DNA from 2 places in the Clostridium estertheticum genome. Region 2 is predicted to be linked to the other one. Evidence: a T-box and tRNA genes for the amino acid it is inferred to sense, from the RefSeq annotation. Region 2 holds a T-box; the other holds one or more tRNA genes.

Region 1 (8,407 bases), 750 kb from region 2:
TTCATCTAAATTCACACCCTCGTATTCTACGCGCTTATCATCATCAAAAATGACAACAACATTCTCATTATCATCATTAATATCTTCTACATAACCTACATCACCATTAAAAATTCCAGTGCCATCATCTGCCTTTGCGTTCATTTTATGCCACTTCATAGAGTAATTATTTTTTATTTGCATAACCTTGTCACCAACTCTAAATATGGTATTTCTAAATTCTTTTTCTTTTTTACCTTTAATTTTAGGATTTAATATTTTCTGAAGTTCGATATTTAAATTTTCTATGCCGAGTATGCCTTTCCTCATGGGTGATAATATTTGAATGTTCTTCATTTTATCCCACTCTTTATTAAAATTAGGTAATCTTGTATTTATTAAAGCTATTATGTTATTTAAAGTTTTCTCCGGTTCATTGTTTTCAATAAAATAAAAATCTTTACCCTTTTTATTTAGAATAGGCATTTCACCATTATTAATCTTATGGGCATTTACAATAATCATACTTTCCTGTGCTTGCCTAAAAATCTCCTTAAGTTTAACCACCTTAACACTTTTGCTATCAATAAGGTCTCTCAGAACGTTACCCGGTCCAACTGATGGTAACTGATCAACGTCACCAACTATTATAAGTCTAGTCCCTATTGTAATCGCATTTAACAAACTATTCATAAGCATTATGTCTATCATAGATGCTTCATCAACAATTAATACATCACAATCAAGTGGAGATTCCTCGCTTTTAGTAAACTGCGAACTGTCATCTCCACCTATCCCAAGCTCTAGCAGTCTATGTATTGTTTTCGCTTCACGCCCAGTAGCTTCAGTCATCCTTTTCGCAGCGCGTCCTGTGGGAGCAGCCATATACACTTTAAGTCCTGCTTTTTCAAACATTTCTATAATGCAATTGATTATAGTTGTTTTACCTGTACCTGGTCCTCCTGTTATAATTTCAATACTATTTTCCATAGCCCCGCAAATTGCACTTCTTTGAGAAGTCGCAAATTGTATATTTTTTTCGTTCTCAAAATCATTAATTTTTTCTTCTATATCTATTTCTAATTCTTCATACTCTTCTATAGATAAGGTTATAATTTTTTTAGTTATACTTAATTCACAATAATAAAAAGGCATAGTAAAAACGCAGTCTTCTTCATCTATATTCTCAATCTTCAATTTCCCGTTCAATACATTATCATAAATATTTTTCTCAATTTCTTCATCAGTAACCCCAAGAATGTTTTTAGATTGCTTATACAATTTAAAAAGGGGCATATAAGTGTTTCCCATAGCACAGAATTCATTAACCACATAATTAATCCCACTTTGTATTCTAAAAGGTGATTCTTTATCAATCCCTAAACTCCGCGCTATCTTATCTGCAATTTTAAATCCTACACCGGAAATAGTTTCAGTTAGTACATAAGGATTATCTTGAACTACTTTTATCGATTCTGCTCCATACTTTTTATATATTTTTACACATTGGCTAGGTGTTACTCCATATGTTTGAAGAAATATCATAATATTTTTTACTTCTCGTTGCTTTGCGTAAGATTCAAATATTAACTGAATCTTTTTTTGTCCTATACCATCAATTTCTTTTAATTTTTCTATCTCATTATCTAATATATTCATAGTATCTTCGCCAAAGCGCTGTACTATTTTTTTAGCAGTTACAGGTCCTATTCCCTGAATAACTCCTGAAGATAAATATTTTTCTATACCCATAAGTGAGCTAGGTATAATTTCCTCACATTGGACTATCTTAAATTGTTTACCAAATTGAGGATGATTGACCCACTCTCCAGTTAACTTCAGATTCTGACCTTCACTTATATATGGCACAACGCCAACCACGGTTATTTGTTTTTTATTATCATTTAAATGAGCAATCATATATCCATTGTCTTCATTATGAAATACTATATCTTCGATTGTTCCTTGTATTTCTGACATAAAATCTCCCCTATTTATAAATTTATATAATAATATTATATCATATGTGTTATACAACTTTTATCAATAGTATACCTCTATCTTAAGTTTTATCAAAATTCTAATTAATAATCCATAAATTGCATAATAAATATGGTTTTATAATTGTTTTACTTTAAAATTAATAATTATATACGCAAAAGAAGGATAACAATTATTAATTGTCATCCTTTTTTACTTATATTATAAATATTTTTTTATTTCATCAACCTTATTTAATTTTTCCCAACTTAAATCCAAATCATTTCTTCCAAAATGTCCATAAGCTGCTACTTGTTTATAAATAGGTTTTCTAAGATCTAATTCTCTTATAATAACAGCTGGTCTTAAATCAAATACTTTTTCGATTATTGCAACTATTTTATCGTCAGAAATTTTTCCTGTTCCAAAAGTTTCTGCTTCTATAGATACTGGCTTGGCTACACCTATAGCATAAGCTAACTGAATTTCTAATTTATCTGAAACCCCTGCAGCTACTAAATTTTTAGCAACCCATCTTGCAGCATATGCAGCTGATCTATCAACTTTCGTTGGATCTTTTCCTGAGAAACATCCACCGCCATGTCTACCAGATCCTCCATAAGTATCAACTATTATTTTTCTTCCTGTTAAACCAGAATCACCTTGTGGTCCTCCGATAACAAATCTACCTGTAGGATTTATATAATATTTCGTATTTTCATCTAATAATTCACTTGGAACTATTGGCTTTATTACGTTTTCTATTAAATCTTTTTCAATTTGATCATGAGTTGCTTCTACTCCATGTTGAGTTGAAATAACAATAGTATCTATTCTAACTGGTTTATTGTCTTCATACTCTACAGTAACTTGAGTTTTTCCATCTGGTCTCAAGTATTTTAATGTACCATCTTTCCTTACTTCACTTAATCTTCTTGCTAATCTATGTGCCATAGAAATTGGAAGAGGCATATACTCTGGTGTCTCATTAGTGGCAAACCCAAACATCATACCTTGATCTCCAGCGCCTATTGAATCAACTTTCGATGTACGGCCTTCCTTAGACTCTAAGTCTTCATCAACACCCATAGCTATATCTGATGATTGTTCATTAATAGATGTAATTACTGCGCATGTACTAGCATCGAAACCATATTTCGCTCTAGTGTATCCTATACCTTCAATAGTATTTCTAACAACTTTAGGAACATCTACATAACAATTAGTTGTTATCTCTCCCATAACCAATACCATTCCAGTAGTAACTGCAGTTTCACAAGCAACTCTAGCGTAAGGATCTTGTTCTAATATAGCATCAAGTACAGCATCTGAAATTTGGTCACAAATTTTATCTGGATGTCCTTCTGTAACTGATTCTGATGTGAATAATCTTTTCATATTAATTCTCCTTTCTAATGCTAAATAATAATTTTTTATAAAAATAAAACCCCTTCCAAAAATAAGAAGAGGTGTTTTATCCATCTCCCTTATCTTGCAGATTATAACTGCAGGAATTGGCACCATGGTGCATAGCACCGGTTGCCGGGTTTCATAGGGCCTTTTTCCCTCCACCTCTCTTGATAAGAGTTATCAATATTAAGTTTTCATTATACTACCACATGCAATCAGCAGTGTCAACATATCAATTCTTTTAGATTAAATAAGTAAAAAAAGACATCTATTGATGTCTTTTGGTGGAGGAGGATGGATTCGAACCATCGAAACATTACGTAACAGATTTACAGTCTGCCCCCTTTGGCCACTCGGGAACTCCTCCATATGTGGAGCTAGCAATAGGAATTGAACCTACAACCTGCTGATTACAAGTCAGCTGCTCTACCGTTGAGCCATGCTAGCATATACTTATTCGATTATAAAAAAATTGTTATGGTGGGAACAACAGGGTTCGAACCTGTGACCCTCTGCTTGTAAGGCAGATGCTCTCCCAGCTGAGCTATGCTCCCAGAATTAAATAAACACGATAAATGGTGGAGGAGGATGGATTCGAACCATCGAAACATTACGTAACAGATTTACAGTCTGCCCCCTTTGGCCACTCGGGAACTCCTCCATATGTGAAGCTGGCAATAGGAATTGAACCTACAACCTGCTGATTACAAGTCAGCTGCTCTACCGTTGAGCCATGCCAGCACATTATTAATATATCGTTTTGCCGTGTCGACAAGGATTATTATACAACTTAAAAAAATAAATTACAAATTTATTTTCCTTAAATAAACGACTTCTTCTCTACATTACTATATCATTCTCATATTTACTCAGTATTAAACGCTAATACAACTTTTTATTATTCAAGAGTTTTTTTATATAACCTACCTAAATATAGTTAATTCAGTTCTTCTGCCAAGTTCATATCTATAAACCTTCCAGCAACTTTCCGAACTTTGTCATATTCTTTTTCCGATAAATCTTTTTTCAATAATTTAAGTGCTTTAAGAACCCCTCCCTCAACATCTTTAGCATATAAATATTCCTTCACTTTCTTATACTCCTCTTTATCTAACTTCATACTTACATACAATAACTTGATTTTATCAGAAGTAGTTAAATTTTCTTCTATTTTTGATGCGGATACTTTAAAAACTGCTTTTTCATTTTTTTCTATATACTTATAATAATTTTCTAGACTATCCTTCTCCTCCTCATTTTTTTTAGTATCTAGATCTGATGAAATTACATTTGAGCTACTACCGCTCACCTTTTCTTCTTCTTTTTTATAATTACTACTCAATTTTTTATCCTGCATATTATCCCTTATAAGCACTTTAACCCCATCATTATTAGTTGTTCTTGAATTAGAATGTTTTGTATACTCAGCCACCTCAGGTTTATGCAAATTATTAACATAGTAATGATATGAAACCATGCTAATCACACTTACTAAAGTTGAGAATATAATAATGAATAACGAATTAATTCTTTTCATAAAATATCACCCCAAATAATTATTATATATAGATTATTTGCCAATTAATGATTTTTTTATTCTTTATAATAATAATGCTGGGAGTTTATTCATATAAATGATTCATAGGAAAATAAATAAGAATTGTTTTTCAAAGGCAGAAATGCAAGGAGGTATATTTCTTGAGCAAAGCTAAAACCCATTATAAAGACCCTTTAGCATACTATACAATTTCTAATTTTCTAAAAGACTATATTGACAAAAACACTCTAGTCGTTTGCATAGGTACCGATAGATGTATAGGTGATTGCCTTGGACCTTTGGTTGGTACCTTTTTAAAGAATAGTTCCTTTCCATTACCCGTTTATGGCACTATAGATAATCCAATTCATGCCTTAAACATAGATAGTAAGTTATCTGAAATAAACGCTAAACATCCAAACTGCACTATCATAGGTGTTGATGCTTGTCTCGGCGATATTGCAAATATTGGTGAAATCCAAGCTAGGAATTATCCAATCCATCCTGGTAAAGGCGTAGGTAAAAACCTTCCTAAAGTAGGCAATATCTCATTAGTTGGTATAGTAGATTCAAGTAATGATAGTGAATTATTCACTAATAGAAACATAAGACTTAGTTTAGTAATGGAAATTGCTAATGTTTTAAGTAGATCCCTTATACATTCATATTATTTATACTCACTTACCACTGATCAAAACAATTTAATTCCTATTAACATGCTCTAATTACTTTATCTATAATAATTAATAATGTTTTAATTTTTTTAAAATATATAAAAATAAGCAATACAATTATTAGAATAATTGTATTGCTTATTTTTATAGCTTGTTTACACTTTTTACTTTGATAAATAATTGTTATATCCACCAAATGAATTACCTAATTTATCCACGTAATCCAATACTTTACCTGTTCCGAGTGCTACACATGATATCGGGTCCTCAGCCAAATATACTGGAACCTTAGTAACCTCTTGTATTAATTTGTCGAGTCCCTTTAACAATGAACCTCCACCAGTCATAATTATACCTTTATCAGCTATATCCGCCGATAACTCAGGCGGTGTTTTTTCTAACACTGAATGTGCACATCCCGCTATTTGCGATACTGCCTCTTTTAAAGCTTCTCTCATTTCCTCGGATGTTACTGCCAGATTTTTCGGAAGACCTGTAACTAAGTCCCTTCCTCTTATCTCCATGCTTTCCTCTTCATCTTGTCTATAAGCACAACCTATGTTGATTTTTAAATCCTCTGCAGTTCTCTCTCCAATCATTAATTTATGCTTTTTCCTAATATATTTTATGATATTTTCATCAAACCTGTCTCCAGCTACTTTAATAGATTCACGTACGACCATGCCTCCTAAAGAAATAACCGCAATATCGGTAGTACCTCCACCAATATCAATAACCATATTACCACTTGCTTTACTAATGTCGAGTCCAGCTCCTATCGCTGCCGCTAAAGGTTCCTCTATAAGTTGAACTTTTTTAGCTCCTGCATTTCTAGCTGCATCTTCGACTGCTCTTCTTTCCACTTCAGTTGACTCACAAGGGACGCAAATCACAACCCTTGGAGCGGATAATCTTCTTTTACCACAAGCCTTCTTTATAAAGTGTTTTAACATTTTTTCAGTTATATCATAATCTGAAATAACACCGTCCCTCATAGGACGTATTGCCACAATATTTCCCGGCGTTCTTCCTATCATTTGCCTAGCTTCTTCTCCAACTGCTAATACCCTATTATTACTTCTATCTATGGCAACAACAGAAGGTTCTTTTAAAATAACGCCTTTTCCTTTGATATATACAAGTACTGTTGCTGTTCCTAAATCAATTCCCATGTCCGTGCCCATTTTTAAAAAAAACATCTCAAAACTCACTCCTGCTCTTTAGTATATTAGAATAATTAGATTATACTAAACTCTATTACATAAAGCCATAAAAATATCCTTTTTTACCAATAATATTTTTTATAGTTTTTAGTTTGAAATGTTTTATCCTTCAATTGCCTTATATTTAAGCCTAGTTGCATCTCCACCTCTAATATGTCTTTCAGCTTTATTTAAATCTAAAATTGTTTTTGCCTCACTAGCAATTTTAGGATTCAATGTTGGTAATCTCTCAGTCATGTCTTTGTGTATAGTACTCTTGCTAACTCCAAATACCTTGGCGGTTCTTCTTATTGTGGATTTTGACTCAATAATATACTTAGCAACTTCCAATACTCTGTCTTCAATATAGTCTTTCAAAGTGTTACCTCCTAAACCCTTCTATATTAATAAATATGCAATACCTTGCTTTTAAATTCCATTCCAATTAGTCATCTGACCATATATTTCGGAAAAACAACTAATTGAAATGGTCATATTTTTTATTTTGTTTTTGTGGATTGGTATTTATCATATTTTATATATTTAGCAGGATCAATATTCGTATTATTTTGCAAAACTTCAAAATGCAAATGAGAACCATATACTTCTTTATATGAATTTAAACTAGAGTTTCCCACTGTACCAATTTGCTGTTTCTTACTTATTTTATCGCCCTTTTTTACTAATATTTTTTCACTTAAGCTAGTATATTTAGTAACAAGGCCATTTTGATGATCTATTACAACCATATTCCCATTTTGACCTACAACATCAGTACCAACTTCTTTAACTATTCCATCCATTACCGCAACCACCGGCTCACCTGTTTTAGCTTGAATGTCAACTCCTAAATTTGTTCTATAGCTTCCATCAGTCTTAAACACTACTGAATCAATTTCTTTTGAATATGCTCTTGCGAGTAGCCCATTAGCCACTGGATTTGCAAATTGAGCATTAACTGAGCTAGAAACTGCAGCAGTTGCTACACTTTTTATGTTAGGCACTGGTTTAAGTTCTTTAGTCTTAGCTATATTTTCTTTTTTCACTTGAAGAGCACCATCGTATTTCTTTTGATTCCCTCCATTTACATTACCTGCATTCGCTTGTTCCTTTTGTACTGCTTCCTGCTTGCTTGCAATTTTACTTTTATTATTTGCTGTTATAGATGCCACTGCAGCTACTATACATAAACAAACAAATAAAATTACGTAGAAGCCCTCCTTCTTGAAAAAGTTTAATGCCTTATTGTTTGCGTTTTTATTCATACAAACACCTCCATTTGTATTTTTGTCCATAATTTAATAAAACATACATTTTTATTAAATTTATTTTACTTTTTTTCAAAATTTTAGGCTAGTTATACCTCTATATAGGATAACCAGCCTAATTTATATGACTTTTTATTTAGATACGGAGGTGCCTTGATAATAATGAGTTAAAATATCAACATATTTTTTCCCGTTTTTGGCCATAACCTCTGCTCCATATTGACTCATTCCAACATCATGACCATATCCACTACAATCCACTTCTACACTACTCGAATTAAATTTTATTTTAAAATTGGCTGATTTTAAACCAAGCATTGTTCTAAATTTACTTCCTTTCATGGTTATTCTTCCTAC
Region 2 (8,407 bases):
TCAACTGTTCCCATATTTATTGTTTTTATACTTGTAGCAATCTTTACATTTGTACTATCAATTTTTTTGCCTTTATTTCTATCATCTTTAATTATTAATTTAAGTTGATACTCATCATTTTTAACATTTATAGGCAAATCTAAATAATAATACTGCTGAGAAATAGAATTAAATATTTTTATATCGTTAAGTTTTTGATTAAACATATCTATAACCTTCTCATAAGTCTCTGGTTTAAGATTAAGTTTATTTTGAATAATATCCTTAACTATATCTTTAATTTCACCTGTCTTTAATTTTATTTGATCCTTAATAATAATATCTGTAGCTGTTTTTGATATCTCTTTTTCCACATTATCTATAACTTTTTTATCTATGTCTGAAAAATTCAATTCTTTTTTTATCATATTTATAATTTCATTAAGTGAATTGTTTTTGCCATAACCATTAACCTTAGTATTTGTAAAATTTTTATTTTCTATTTTGCTTTCACTAACAGTAGCTTTATCCAACTTATTCAAAGGAATTTCTTTATTCTTATTTATATTATCTAAATTTTTACTGCTAGGCTCAATTTCTTTTGTATTCAATTTTTCCTCTAGATTATCTATAATTTTAGTACTACTATCTGAACTTATTTCTATATTTTCCATTTTTAAAATTTTGTCCACTAAAGTTTTAATTTCTCCTTTATTAAAACTTCCAATTTGTAATTTCAAACTTTTGCTTGGTTCCAAATTTTTATTTTGTTGTAAATTTTCAACTTGTTCAAAATTTTCACCTATTTCTAAATTTTCACGCTGTCCTAAGCTTTCACCCTGTCCTAAACTTTTAATAGTAGAACTGGATAATATATGATTTAGACCTAAATTTTTAAGTTCTTTATTTATTAGACTAACTACTTCTTTAAAATTATTATTATTATCAAACTTACTATCTATAAATGATCCCTCTGTACTAGTTTTTTCATTGTTTTTAACCATTGTAATACCATTCTGATTTTGACTTACTGCTAAAGGCTTTATCGACTCTTGCATATCTTTATTTTCTCCACTGCTAAATAGATAGTTTTTAATTTCTTTTAAATTGTTATATATAGCTGAATCGCCCTTAAATAACTTTATAAAGCTTTCAAGATTTTCTTTAGTAAATCCAATATTATTTTCTTTAAATAATAATATCTCATCAACATTTAGATTCTTTAAAACTGCAAAAAAATCTTTTAAAACTTTTGTTATATCATTAGCTTTAGCACTATTTGGGTCAATGTTTCTACTTTCAATATATTTAGTTATAAAAGCATCCTCTTTTTCCCCATTCAAAGATATTTTCCCTTTAAAATCAACTAAGTTTTTTATATCAGTTATATTATCTTTAGTTAGAGGCATATCATGTTTTATCATTTTTTCAAAAAGTAAAGCGTCTGTTTTGTCAGTGCTTAATAATTTTCCACTATGATTGTCTTTTAAAATGTCATTTTCTACGTTTTTACTATCCTCATGTACTAGCTTTATTTTAAGCTTTCCCTCTTCGAATCCTTCTACTTCAAAATTCAGAACGCTACCGCTAGTCCCTTGTTCTAGTGGCTTATCTAGCTTCGCCACAAATTGCCATCCATCTAATAATTTTAAATTAACTTCTCCTTTTTGCTGGTCTACACTTACAATTCTTGCATTGAATTTCTCTCCAGCTTCAAATGATATTTTACTAAAAGCTTTTTTAGCTAAAGGATTTTGCAAAATTGGATTATTACTAATTATCGCCATAAGCCACCTCCAATTTGTTTAAGTTACTAATATTTAAAAAATCATCAATATTTTATTATCGTATATAAACCATTTTTTTGAAGGGGATATCAATAATTTTCTATAAATATTAAATTGCCCTTTTAAATCAAAAGACAAAGCTAAAATATAAATTTTAACTTTGCCTTTTAGAATGTTTTATTCAATGATCAATGAGTAATATTTTTTCTTTCCTTTTTTAATAAGTACTTTACCATCTTTGAAATCAGTATCTACTAGAGTTTCATTTTTATCTTCGATCCTCTTATCATTGATAGTTAATCCGCCTTGTTCTATTAGCCTTCTAGCTTCTGCTTTTGAAGGTAATACTTTAGTGTAGACTAATATATCCATCAATCCAGCACCTAACATGCTTCCTGGGATAGATACAGTCGGCACGCTACTCATATCAGCTCCAGCACCAAACAATGCTTGTGCTGCGCTTTGAGCCTTCATAGCTTCTTCTTCTCCATGAATAAGTTTTGTAACCTCAAAAGCTAAAACTTTTTTAGCCTCATTAATTTTTTCACCCTCTAAAGCGCAGAGCCTCCTGATTTCGTCCATTGGTACAAAGGTAAGTAAAGATAAACATTTCTCTACAACTGAGTCCTCTACATTTCTCCAGTATTGGTAAAAATCATGTGGAGATGTTTTATCTGCGTCAAGCCATAAAGCGCCATTTTCCGTTTTCCCCATTTTCTTGCCTTCACTATTTGTTAATAATGCACAAGTTATTCCATAAGAAGCTTTACTTTCTTTTTTTCTTATCAGTTCCATGCCAGCAATAATGTTTGACCATTGATCATCTCCACCTAATTGCATAGTGCATCCATATTTCTGATTTAACATTAAAAAATCATATCCTTGCATAAGCATATAGTTAAATTCAAGGAAAGATAAACCCTTTTCTAATCTCTGTTTATAACACTCAGCAGCTAACATCCTGTTTACTGTAAAATGTACTCCTATATCCCTTATAAATTCTACATAATTTAAGTTTAATAACCAGTTTGCATTGTTTTCAAGTATTGCTTTGTCATCCTTAAAATCTATAAGTCTTGAAAGCTGAGTTTTTATGCAACTTATGTTATGATCAATTTCTTCCTTTGAAAGCATTTTTCTCATATCTGTTTTACCAGATGGATCACCTATCATCGCAGTTCCTCCACCAACTAATGCTATAGGTCTATGCCCTGCCCTTTGCATATGTGCCATAAACATCATAGTAACAAAATGACCAACATGTAGGCTATCCGCTGTTGGATCAAATCCTATATAAAATGTAACCTTCTCCTTTCCTAATATTTTCTTGATATCATCCTCGTGAGTAAGTTGCTTTAAATATCCTCGTTCTAAAAGTGTATCATATACATTTTCCATGATTTGTTCCTCCCTATTTTAATACTACTTATTTTTGGGGATAAAAAAAACGCCCCCTATGAAAGGGACGAAATATTTTCCGTGGTACCACCCAAATTGATTTAACAATCCGCTTTTTCCTTATAACGTAAGGTCAACCCGTCTCAGCTTAATTTAATCGTCACCTATGGTGACGCATAACTTTATTTCAGCTTAAAGCTCCAGAATGTAATTCACCATATTCCTTAACTAGTTCACACCTACCACTAGCTCTCTTAATAATTCCTATAGTTACTTTTTTCTTTCATAGCTTTATATATTTTTTTAACTTATATCTATTTAACCATTTATTACGTTTATTTTCAACTATTTTCCCCGTATATATTAAATATATATTTAATATATAGACATTATTAAATATAGGCTCAAATAAAATGCTTAACTCCTGGGAAAATAGACTTAAAGGTATTATCATCTTTTGAATCCACAAATATTACTTTACCATACTTAATAAAATCCTTTTTCATTCGTGCAAATCCTTTCCCCGATTTTATAAATCTTTTTTTGTCATCCAAAACTATTAGCTTATCATATATCCACATGTTTCTTTTTAAATAATTATGAGTATTAACTTCAGTTGAAAATAATAGATTACCAGGGCTAATTACACTTACACTGTTGTAATTTACTACTATTTCAATTTCCTTGTTAAATATAGTATAATCCCTATAAAGTATTGCATTCTTTACGGCTTCATGAACTGCACTTATAGGATAATTTGATGGAAATATCTTTTTTAAAATTTCTTCTACTCTATCTAACATATCTAATAAATTACCTTGCACAAGTATTACCTCATCGAATTTATCGTTTACCTTATTTATAATCTTTATCATATTATGAGGTAAATAAATACTATTTATTGAGGAAAATACTAATAATCCACCCAGGGTAACTACCCTTTTATTATAATCTCTTTCTATAAAAGTTATTCCTGCATTGTCCATAAATTCTAACCTATTATCGTTATTTACTAAGATTCCTTTATTTTCAAAATACTTATTGATTATATTGAAATTCAAACTATTAACATCACTATTCATAATAGGCATAGTCTCAATATTAAGATTAAAATTTTCTTGTAAACAGGAAATTAATTCCTCTTTCCTCATTGTATCTGTTGTGGACCCTCGTCTTATGTAAAACGCCCCATTTTCCCTTAATTGATAAGGTTTCTGACCACCATCATATATAGTTATAATTGCCAGGTTTTTGCTTTGATATAATATAAAATCTATGGATATTGGAATAGGTGGTTCACATCTTGAACTAATTATTTGTTGAATTTGTTCTTCTTTAAATTCATTGGCATCAATACCTATAATTCTTTTTGTTTTATCCTCTACCCCAATTATGATATATCCACGTCCTCCACGAGAATTTGCTATAGCAGATACATCTTTAGCTAATTCTTTTTTACCACTTTCTATTAATATATCAATTTTTTGCTTGTAATCTAGTTTTGTACCCTCATCCCTTTTGAGCAAGATGCTAATTCTTTTTAAATCCATGTATTTCACCCCAACCCCGCTATAATAATATATTATTATTATAGTATAACAATGTTTCAAATGTAATTATATTTTACAACAAAAGAGGATTAAATACCATTACATAAATAATGCTAAATTAATGAAAATTTTTATCATCTCCGGAGGTCATTATTTCTACATCTACTTCGACTTTCAACTCAGTTTTCTTAATAATATTTGGGATTTTTACATTTGGATATTTCCTATAAAATTCATCACTTATTTCAAAAATATCTATCCCCTTATCCTTGTATTTAGAAAATAAGATATTGCAAGCCTTCTTGATGTTATCTTCTGCCGTCTCTTCCATTTTCGCAACATTTTTTTTAGTAAGTATAATACTTTCTTGAGCCTCACCAAAATCTACCTTAACTTTAATTTTCTTTTTAAAGTGAACAATGTTATCTGAATAATTTACTTCTGTTTTAGTTTTACTTTTTACTATTTCTAGAGTAACAAATTTATTAATATCACAAGGATTAGTTACTTCTAAAATACCACTTGATAAAGTATTCTTTAAAAAGTTATATCCTAGCCCCTCAGTACTTTCTAAAATGCTTACCATTTTATCATCTTTGATTACCGCTCCACCATTTATTTGTAATTTCGGCTCCAAACTATCCTTTGGCATATCTATTATTGTTAATACAGATGTTTTCTCTCCAGCAACTCTTTTATTTAGATAATCATTTAAAGTTAATATTACAGCTCTTGGGGATGATCCAATGTTTTGTATAAGTTCTGTTATAAAGAACCCAATGTACTTTTCCTGAGTAATTTTCAACCCCATAAGTTTTTGTGCATCCCCTGGATATACTGCTATATAGGGTCTTACAAGTAATTCCTGGTCACGAGATAGCAAGTCTACGAAATTATCAAGTCCGTGCTCTGCAGCCCTTTGAGTAAATATTATGACTTTATTTTGTGTATAATTTAATTTGTAACTTGAGGTTGAGTTCATATCTCTAATGGCCTCAAATAATGTTTTTCCTTTACCATTAAATAATATTCTCTCATCCACACCTTCAGTAGACGCCCCCTTTATTCCCTTAAACGCTTCAATGTATGTTACAGGGTTACCACTTTGATCCACATCTATGACTAATGCAGTAACAAATAAAACCCTATTTATATCCCTGTAACTAAAGCATGCTGACATATTAAAACAATTTATTATTAAACATATTATAAGCAATATTTTTTTATATTTTCTCATTGTAATTATCCTTATCGAAAATATTATTAGATATATTGTTAAGATCTTTCCTATATAATATATCCTTAGATTTAAAACTTTCTAATGTGCCAAACGGAAACAAATATGGATATCCACAACTTTCCAGACCCGACATATGTGCGATTAAAATGAAGAATCCAATATAAAAACCTGGAAGCCCTAGCACTGCTGAAAACATAATAATAACTATATTCCATATAGATAAAGCACCATAAAGTTTAGGAACTAAAAAAGAAGATATAGACGATAGTGCAACTATTACCACAGTACTTTGGGAGGCTATTCCTACTCCAACTACAGCATCGCCTAATATTAAAGCTCCAACAATACTCATTGCTTGACCTATTGACTGTGGCAATCTTATACCCGCCTCCCTAAGTAGCTGGAAGAAAAATGTCATTAAAAGTAGTTCTAGAACTGTAGGAAGAGGCACCCCTGCCCTAGACACTGCGAACCTTATTGCAAGAACAGATGGAATAAGAGAGAAATGGTAGGTCGCAAGAGCCAAGTATACACCTGACAATAAACAAGCTGCAAAAAAGCTAATTACTCTTGTAATTCTAGATAAATTTCCAAAATACTTATTAGAATAATAATCGTCTGGCGATTGAAAATTATCTATAAAAAAATATGGTGCAGTAATTACAAACGGCGTTCCATCTACAACTATTGCTATCTTTCCCTCTAAAAGTTTTGATGCAACCACATCTGGTTTTTCAGTAGAGCCGATTGTATCAAAAGTAGTGTTCTTATTTTTAAGAGCTTCCTCAATATAATTCGTATCTAAAATAAACTCCAATTTTATATTGGACACTTTTTTTCTTATATAATCAACAAGTTTTTTAGGAGCAACACCTTCAATATAACATAATACAACTACTGTATTTGATTTAGATCCTAAAGTCATGGATTCAAATTTTAAATTGAGATTTTTTATTTTCCGCCTAATCAACGATACGTTATCTACAAAAGCCTCTGTAAATCCTTCTCTTGGTCCCTTAATAACGTTTTCTGTAACAGGAATACCTACACTCCTCCTTACATACCCTTTCGCTTCACAAAAAATTGATTTATTTGCAAAAGAAAAAATAAGCACTAGGTCACCAGACAAAATGTGCGATATCGCCTCATCATTGGTATTAATGTCACCAATATTATTAGCTGGTAATATTTCTTTTTTTATATACTCTATATCTACATTTGTAATATCATGTTGTATAAGCGGGTTAAATATATATTCACTAATAAATTTAGAATCACATAAATCATCAATGAATACGCCAAATATTATCCCCATTTCACATTTTATTTCTCTATATTTAACATCATAGCTGTTTTTTAATTTCTCCTTAATATACTCTATATTTACTTTTTCCATTTTAATCACCCGCTTTATTGTTTGTAATGTTAAAGTTTAATATTCTAAAATTATATAATATTTAAGTTTAATATTTTTAATTTGGTAAATAATACTAACATAGGCGTAATTTTATTACGTCTATGTTAGTATAAAAATACTGAAATGATGAGGAGATAAAATGGATAAGCTTAATACAAAACATTTGATGTTCATAATTTGGGGTACATCTATTGTAGCAATGAAAACTTACCCCAATGTATTTATTATAAATGGAGGACGTGATTCCTGGATTTCTGTTATAATTGCCTCTATATTAATATTCCTTTATTTTATTTATATACTTTACATCTGCAAAAAAAACAGTTGCTATAATATGGACGAAATATATCATAAAGCTATCGGTAAAACTATGGGTGATATTTTTTTAATTTTATTTATCCTAAGTCTAATTGTAAGTTTAATGGAAAGTGCTTCAGTTGAATCAAATGCAATACATGTAAATCTGCTACAGGAAACTCCAACTTGGTTTTTTCTATTGTTTATATTAATGCCAGCAATTTATGTAACAAAGAAAGGTACTAGAGCAATAACTATAGTTGTTATAATTGGTATTTCACTTATAATGGTGGCAGGAATAATTTTAGCGGTTCTTACAGCTCCATATAAAAAATACAATTACTTACTTCCTATAATGGCAAATGGCGTAACTCAATCTTTTATTTTATCAGTAATAAAAGCACTGGGATGTTATAGTGGTATAGCTGCTTGTATTCCATTTTTATCAAATGTTTGTCATAAACCCAAAATCATAAAACATTCCATTATTGCAATACTGATTGTAATACAAATGGAGATCTTCGCAAATATTGGTCTCTTAACTACCTTCTCATTAGTTAGAGTCCTCGGAATTAACTACCCTAAACTTATACAAACTCAGTTAGTTAGTTATTTTAGTTTTATAGAGGGTGGTGAATTCTTTGTAATGCTTCAAATGGTTGGCGGATGGTTTATAAAATATGTATTAGTACTAAATGCTATACTAATCCTAATAAAAAGGCTTTCCTTCTTTAACAAA

The links. The T-box of region 2 lies ahead of tyrS (tyrosine--tRNA ligase). A T-box ahead of a tRNA ligase gene usually reads a tRNA of that ligase, here a tRNA-Tyr.
Region 1: it encodes a tRNA-Tyr, which carries the amino acid that the T-box ahead of tyrS (tyrosine--tRNA ligase) is inferred to sense. The anticodon was not compared.

What each region holds. Positions count from the first base shown of each region.
Region 1 covers NZ_CP015756.1:260,626-269,032, reverse strand. Annotated here, with positions in the region: gene recD2 (SF1B family DNA helicase RecD2) at 1-1,959, opposite strand, end outside; gene metK (methionine adenosyltransferase) at 2,182-3,357, opposite strand; SAM riboswitch class I at 3,444-3,546, opposite strand; tRNA gene A7L45_RS01285 (tRNA-Tyr) at 3,652-3,736, opposite strand; tRNA gene A7L45_RS01280 (tRNA-Thr) at 3,742-3,816, opposite strand; tRNA gene A7L45_RS01275 (tRNA-Val) at 3,848-3,923, opposite strand; tRNA gene A7L45_RS01270 (tRNA-Tyr) at 3,946-4,030, opposite strand; tRNA gene A7L45_RS01265 (tRNA-Thr) at 4,039-4,110, opposite strand; gene A7L45_RS01260 (hypothetical protein) at 4,307-4,906, opposite strand; gene yyaC (spore protease YyaC) at 5,068-5,631, shown strand; gene mreB (rod shape-determining protein) at 5,745-6,779, opposite strand; gene spoIIID (sporulation transcriptional regulator SpoIIID) at 6,906-7,160, opposite strand; gene A7L45_RS01240 (M23 family metallopeptidase) at 7,283-8,047, opposite strand; gene spoIID (stage II sporulation protein D) at 8,183-8,407, opposite strand, start outside.
Region 2 covers NZ_CP015756.1:4,274,938-4,283,344, forward strand. Annotated here, with positions in the region: gene A7L45_RS19980 (hypothetical protein) at 1-1,766, opposite strand, end outside; gene tyrS (tyrosine--tRNA ligase) at 1,944-3,164, opposite strand; T-box leader at 3,225-3,460, opposite strand; gene A7L45_RS19990 (AlbA family DNA-binding domain-containing protein) at 3,569-4,714, opposite strand; gene A7L45_RS19995 (Ger(x)C family spore germination protein) at 4,833-5,951, opposite strand; gene A7L45_RS20000 (spore germination protein) at 5,938-7,350, opposite strand; gene A7L45_RS20005 (GerAB/ArcD/ProY family transporter) at 7,511-8,407, shown strand, end outside.